Regions from separate parts of the Mesorhizobium sp. M0001 genome, predicted to be linked through region 1. Evidence: riboswitches for the same ligand, from Rfam matches in the RefSeq annotation. Region 1 holds a riboswitch; each other region holds the start of a gene.

Evidence for each region. A riboswitch is a leader RNA that binds a small molecule or an ion and turns the genes downstream of it on or off. The one in region 1 is predicted to bind cobalamin.
Region 2: linked by a shared signal. The riboswitch ahead of metE (5-methyltetrahydropteroyltriglutamate--homocysteine S-methyltransferase) and the one ahead of NKK50_RS02470 (DUF1636 family protein) in region 1 are both predicted to bind cobalamin.
Region 3: linked by a shared signal. The riboswitch ahead of NKK50_RS12670 (aromatic ring-hydroxylating oxygenase subunit alpha) and the one ahead of NKK50_RS02470 (DUF1636 family protein) in region 1 are both predicted to bind cobalamin.

Annotation. Positions count from the first base shown of each region.
Region 1 covers NZ_JAMYVS010000001.1:520,889-523,148, reverse strand. The annotation lists gene NKK50_RS02480 (winged helix-turn-helix domain-containing protein) at 1-240, shown strand, start outside; gene NKK50_RS02475 (DUF6348 family protein) at 354-962, shown strand; cobalamin riboswitch at 1,021-1,225, shown strand; gene NKK50_RS02470 (DUF1636 family protein) at 1,264-1,689, shown strand; gene cobW (cobalamin biosynthesis protein CobW) at 1,692-2,260, shown strand, end outside.
Region 2 covers NZ_JAMYVS010000013.1:57,853-60,112, forward strand. The annotation lists gene NKK50_RS26555 (adenosine kinase) at 1-459, shown strand, start outside; cobalamin riboswitch at 748-949, shown strand; gene metE (5-methyltetrahydropteroyltriglutamate--homocysteine S-methyltransferase) at 1,046-2,260, shown strand, end outside.
Region 3 covers NZ_JAMYVS010000003.1:587,844-590,103, reverse strand. The annotation lists gene NKK50_RS12680 (DUF680 domain-containing protein) at 1-174, opposite strand, end outside; gene NKK50_RS12675 (DUF680 domain-containing protein) at 240-446, opposite strand; cobalamin riboswitch at 946-1,147, shown strand; gene NKK50_RS12670 (aromatic ring-hydroxylating oxygenase subunit alpha) at 1,265-2,260, shown strand, end outside.

The sequences.
Region 1 (2,260 bases):
GGCGACAAGATCGTCGCCCGCGTCGACCTCAAGGCCGACCGGCCTGCGAGTGTCTTACGCGTCCACGCCGCCTATGCCGAAGCAGGCGCACCGCCTGAGACCACCGCACAGCTTTTCGAGGAACTAAAGGAGATGCAGGGCTGGCTTGGCCTTGAGCGCATCGAAGTGACGCCGGCCGGCAATCTGGGGCCGGCATTGGCTAGCGAGAGAGATGGCCAACCCTTGCAGCGTCTGTCATAGACGCCTCAATAAGCCTCGTAGGTTGTGCAATGGCATCAGACAAAGTGCTCGACATAATCCATGGCGCCCTCATTGCGCATGGAATAGATGCAGTCCGCAGAGATAGGGACGTCATGCTCCAATCGAAGCAGCTTCGGTTTGAGGCTGAGGTGTTCGAGACGAGTTCTGACCGGCTGGTCCTGGAAATCTACATTTTTTCTCCGCTGCTTGATGTTCAGCCGGTCATTGAATCCTTTGCTGGCTTCGGCGACACGCGCGAACAGGAACTGAACCAGGCGTTTGAAAAGTTTCTCCGTGGTGTTTTCCATGTGGCCATTGAGGGACTGGCCGATCACGTCTGCGAGAACATGCAGGCCGAAATAGAGCTTTGGCAGCGAAGCAGCGCCAGTTGGAAGATCTGGCGAAAAGATGCCCGCTGGAAAATCTATAGCGGCCCGGTCATTTCCCAAGCCACAACCGAGCTATGCTCGCTGACACCAGGCTATCCAGCATTCTATGCCAAGCTGGAAAAACTGTTCACAGCTTCGGTACCCCCCGGAAGCCATTTTGTCCGGACCTTTCTGGCAGGCTTGAAGGGCACGCTGATTAGTGCCGAAGTCCTTCTGGACAACGCGGTTTGGCATGAGGGACAGAATCTGGCTGTCGGTCATGACTGGGACTATAGCGATGGCTATCAAGCTATCCGACAGGTCATCCTGGCACTGCCGGAAGCCGGGACATGACAGCCCCTGCCGACATCGCCATGTCGTAGCCGTGCGTTGACACCGCCGCCCGCAAAAGCCTAAATCCGCTGCAGACGGTCCCCTGCCCGCAACGGCAAGGGCCAAGAGGGAATGCGGTGCGGGACGAAAATCCCAAATCCGCGGCTGTCCCCGCAACTGTAAGCGAAGAGCCAAGGCCGAAAGCCACTGGGTAACACCGGGAAGGCGGCTAACCAAGGCGATGACCCGCGAGCCAGGAGACCTGCCGTCTGAGACAAAGTATCCGATCGCCTGGCGGGTTTCCGGGCAAGGAGCACGGTTTTTGGACCAGAACAGCAGTTTTTCGGCTGGCACAGCGGACATTGCGTCCGGGGACAACGACGCCCTGACCGGCGTGACCGTCATCGTCTGCGCCTCCTGCCGCGATGAGACCGGTTCCGACGCCCATCCGCGCGCCGGCGAATTGCTGGCTGAGGACACACGCCGCGCCGCTGCCGGCGATATCCGGGTCCGCACCGCCGAATGTCTCGGCAATTGCAAGCGCCGCCTCAGCGCCGCGATCCTGCGTGATGGCTGCTGGAGCTATGTCTTCGGCGATCTGGCCCCAACCAGCGGCGCCGACCTCGTCACCGGCGCAAAGCTCTTCGCGACTTCGACCGACGGCCTCATCCCGTGGCGCGGCCGGCCCGATAGCCTCAAGCGCGGCCTCGTTGCCCGCATCCCACCCCTCGACATGCTGAAGGACTGACGATGAACGCTTCAAACCCGGCCGCCAACCTCTCCCGTGTTCCCTGCACTGTCGTTACAGGCTTCCTCGGCGCCGGCAAGACGACGCTGGTCCGCCATCTCCTGGAAAATGCCGGCGGCAAGCGCATCGCCATCATCGTCAACGAGTTCGGCGACATCGGCATCGACGGGGAAATCCTGAAAGGCTGCGGCATCGACACCTGCCCCGAGGAAAACATCGTCGAACTGGCCAATGGCTGCATCTGCTGTACAGTCGCCGACGATTTCGTGCCCGCCCTCGACAAGATCCTCGCGCTGACACCGAAGGTTGACCACATCCTGATCGAGACCTCGGGCCTGGCTCTGCCCAAGCCGCTGGTCCAGGCGTTCCAGTGGCCGAGCGTGAAGAGCCGGGTAACCGTCGACGGTGTCATCGCCGTGGTAGACGGCCCGGCGCTGGCCGAAGGCCGCGTCGCCAACGACATGGACGCTTTGCAGGCACAGCGCGCTCAGGACGAGACGCTCGACCATGACGATCCTGTCGAAGAAGTGTTCGAGGACCAGATCGCCTGCGCCGACCTGATCATCCTGTC
Region 2 (2,260 bases), on a different contig from region 1:
GCCGGGCGCGAAGTGTCGATGACGTTGTCGGATTCGTTCTGCGTCGACCGCTACCGGGACGAGTTCCTCGAGCTGATGCGCTCGGGCACTGTCGACATCGTCTTTGCCAACAGCCACGAGATCAAGTCGCTCTACCAGACAAAATCCTTCGACGAGGCGCTGGCTCAGATCCGCAAGGACTGCAAGATTGCCGCCGTCACCCGTTCCGAAAAAGGCTCGGTGATCGTGCGCGGCGACGAGACCGTGGTCATCGAGGCGACCGCCATCAAGGAGTTGGTCGACACCACCGGCGCCGGCGACCTCTACGCCGCCGGTTTCCTGCATGGCTACACGCAGGGCCGCAACCTCAAGACCTGCGGCGACCTTGGCTCGCTGGCGGCCGGCCTGGTGATCCAGCAGATCGGCCCAAGGCCAAGGCAGAATTTGCGCCGCGAGGCGGAAGGGGCTGGGTTTCTGTAGATGCGCCGGCAACTAACCAGCCGCCCTACTGACGCGATCATCGCGGTGGCGGAACTGTGTCAAAGCTCGCTGGGATCTTGTGCATTCTAACGACGTTGTCACGCACTTGAAGTCTCGTCCGAAATCCTTCATGGGCGACCTGCGAGGGATGTCGCAGCCCGACAGAAATCCATTAGTTGGACAATGGTGGCAGCTGAATATTTCACAATGTTAGACAAGCGTAAAAGCGCGATCGCATAACTACATAAACATTTCGTTATGCGTCATTGACAAGAGAGCGGATTGTTGTGATTGTCTGCGTGTCGTGGTTCTTCGCGTGCGGCACTGCCGCAGCGAAGCTAAGGGGGAAGCCGGTGCGATGCCGGCGCTGCCCCCGCAACTGTTAGCGGCGAGTCAACCCACTCATGTCACTGAGGCGAATACCCTCGGGAAGACGGGTAGAGGCTATGACCCCGCGAGCCAGGAGACCTGCCACGGCGAATTACGTCCACGGGCGGGGTGTCTCGGTGGCCGCTGCAACCCGGCGTTGGTGCCGGCCTGCTAGCGCCTTCCTTGTCACCGACGCCCCCAACCATCGGGGTATGACATGACTGTCTCTCAGCAAATTCCTGTAGCAACGCTCGGCGTGCCGCGCTTCGGTCGTCGGCGAGAACTGAAATTCGCCCTCGAAAGCTACTGGTCCGGAACATCGTCCGCTGGCGACCTTCTTGCGACGTCGAAGGCGCTCCGTGCCGCTAGCTGGGAAGAGCAGCGCGATCGCGGCGTGTCGAAAATCCCGTCGAACGACTTCTCGCTTTACGACCATGTGCTCGACACCGCAGCCATGGTCGGGGCCGTTCCATCCCGTTACGGCTGGAATAGCGGCGAGGTCCCACTTGACATCTACTTCGCAATGGCGCGCGGCAACCAGGGTCAGAAGGAGGATTGTGGACACGCTGGTTACCAGGAGGAGGCTCATGGACCTGGTGTAACCGCGATGGAAATGACCAAGTGGTTTGACACCAACTACCACTACATTGTGCCGGAACTCGATGATGATCAGACGTTCGCCCTCTCGTCATCGAAGCCGGTCGATTACTTCCTCGAGGCTAAAGCTCTCGGCATTCACACACGCCCAGTCATCCTTGGACCCATCACCTTCCTCAAGCTGGCGAAATCGCCTGCCGAGGGGTTCGGTCCCATCGCGCTCCTACCGCGGCTGCTGCCGGTTTACGAGCAGCTTCTGGAGAGGCTGAAGCTGTCGGGAGCCGACTGGGTGCAGATCGATGAGCCAGCGCTTGTCCTCGATCTGAACCCAAACGAACGAGCTGCGTTCGAATTCGCCTATGGCCAGCTGTCGAAAGCCGCGCCCGAGCTGAAGATCATGCTGGCTACGTATTTCGGGTCGCTGGGAGACAATCTCGAAACCGCGATTTCTCTGCCCCTGGCCGGCCTGCATATTGATCTCGTGCGCGCTCCCGAGCAGCTGGAAACGGTGGCTCGGCTCGCTCCGAAGGATCTGGTGCTCTCGCTTGGCTTGATCGATGGCCGCAACGTCTGGCGTGCGAACCTGCCCGCCATTCTCGACCGCATCAAACCGATCGTCGCCGGCTGGCCCTTGGACCGCGTCGAGATCGCGCCTTCTTGCTCGATGCTGCATGTGCCGATTGATCTGCGCATGGAGACGGAACTCGACGCGGACATCAGGTCGTGGCTCGCCTTCGCGGCCCAGAAGACCGACGAGCTGGTCTTGCTGGCCCGGGCCCTGTCCCAAGGCAGGGATGCGGTGGCAGGCTCGTTGAAAGCGTCTGCCGAGGCTGCC
Region 3 (2,260 bases), on a different contig from region 1:
GTGGGCAGGCGCCTGCTCGGCTGGAGCCGACTTCTCAACCGAAGCCGTATGGCCACTATCGGTCGACGTAATCGCAGGCTGGTTGGCGCCGTTCGAACCGTAGTTGTCGCTGCCGGCGAAAGCGCTGCCGGAGATGGCCAAAACGGCGGCGGCAGCAAGGATGATCTTTTTCATTTCAATACTCCTGAATTTTTTGGGATCCCGAGAGCGACGGGTTAGCCGCCCTTCTTTGGTCGGGATCAGCGATTGCCGTAGAGGTCGCGGTCGGCGCCCTGAACGACAGGCTGCTTGTCAGCGTGCGCCGGCTTCTGAATGGAAGCCGTATACGAGCTGTCGACCGAGACGGCTGGCTGGTTCGCACCATTGGAACCGTAATTGTCGCTACCGGCGAAGGCGCTGCCGGTGATCGCCAAAACGGCTGCGGCAGTGAGGATGATCTTTTTCATTTTTAGTACTCCAGTTTGTCTGTCCGTCTAGCGGCGTGTCTTGGGAGGAATTCGCGTCGTTCGGACAGCCCCGATGTGGGAAAGCCATAGGCTGGTTGCCAATCACGAAGTTGTTCCGTGTGGACCACGGTCCTGCACCTTGAAATTGTGCCAGGAAGTTCCTCTATGGTCATTTATCGCATTGTTTTCAGTCGCTTGTGTCGAACCGAGTGGTTCGCTCCGGTGTCGGTTTCCGGGCCGTCGTTCACACCGTCCTGCACGCATTGTCAACAGAAACGAACCGTTCGGTTCGATTAGAGATTGCTAATAGTAACTTTTCGATACCGTTGAGCCCTTTTTGCCCCCGATCGGAACTGGATCCGCAGCGATTCGAAACGGCGATGATAGCGCCGCAAGACAGGATCTCAGCCCTTCGGTGGTCGGCGGGGCGTATGCCGCGCGTGTCGCGCCGCATGGATATGATGTCGCTTTCATGCCGACGTCGCGATTGCTGCCGTGATTAGATGATCGCATCTCAGGTGCCGCTTCGTGACGACGCAGCGGAGAATTGGGAAGCCGGTCAGAATCCGGCGCTGCCCCCGCAACGGTGGTGGAGTTGAAGTCGCAACGGGAGACCACTGGGCAGCAGCCTGGGAAGGTGTCGCGATGGTCCGCAAGGACAACTCCAAAGCCCGGAAACCAGCCCGAGATGCATAGACTCGACTGATCGCGGTGGGCGGTCAAGAGGTGGATAGTGCATGTCCGGCGCCGCGCCGGCCTGCGTCCGATCCTTCCTCCATCACCACCAAGTTCAGTCCTTAAACCACGAGGACAGAACTATGGATACGCGTAACGACATGTTGAGGCTCCTGAACGGCCGCAAGCAAGGCTTTTCGCTGGAACAGCCCTTCTACACCGACCCGGACTATTTCAAGCTCGACATGGAGCTTATCTGGTATCGCGACTGGCTGTTCATCGGCCATGATTGCGAACTGCCGAAGCCCGGCAGTTATATCACCGTGCAGATCGGCGATTATCCGGTGGTGCTGGTCCGCGACCAGAAGGGCAACATCAACGCCTTTCACAATTCCTGCCGCCATCGCGGCAGCCGTGTCTGCAACACTGAGAAGGGCATGGCGGCAAAGCTTGTCTGCCCCTATCACCAGTGGACCTACGAGCTTGACGGCCGGCTGCTGTTTGCCCGCCAGATGGCCGACGGTTTCGACAAGAGCCAGTTCGGCCTGAAGCCCGTCGCCTGCGAGAGCGTCGGCGGCTACATCTTCATCTGCCTGGCAAAAGAACCTGCCGACTTTGCCCCGATGCGCGCCATGATACAGCCCTACCTCAAGCCGCACCGGCTGAATGAAGCCAAGGTCGCCTTCGAGAGCACCATCATCGAGAAGGGCAACTGGAAGCTGGTCTGGGAAAACAACCGCGAATGCTATCACTGCGCCGGCAATCATCCAGAGCTGTGCAAGACATTCCCCGAAGCGCCGACGGTGACCGGCGTGCAGGGCGCCGACAGCGATCCGGAGATGCTGGCGCACTGGGCGAAATGCGAGGCGGCGGGCCTGCCGAGCAAGTTCCGCATCGATCCGGCCGGGCAATACCGCGCCACCCGCGCGCCGCTGCTGCGCGATGCCGTCAGCTACACGATGTCCGGAAAGCGCGCGGTGACGAAGAACCTGTCCGACACTGTTGCCGCCGACCGCATCGGCACCTTGATGCACTACCACTATCCGACGACCTGGAACCACATACTGATCGACCATGCGGTCACCTTCCGGGTGCTGCCGATCAGCGCCACCGAAACCGCGGTGACGACCAAGTGGCTG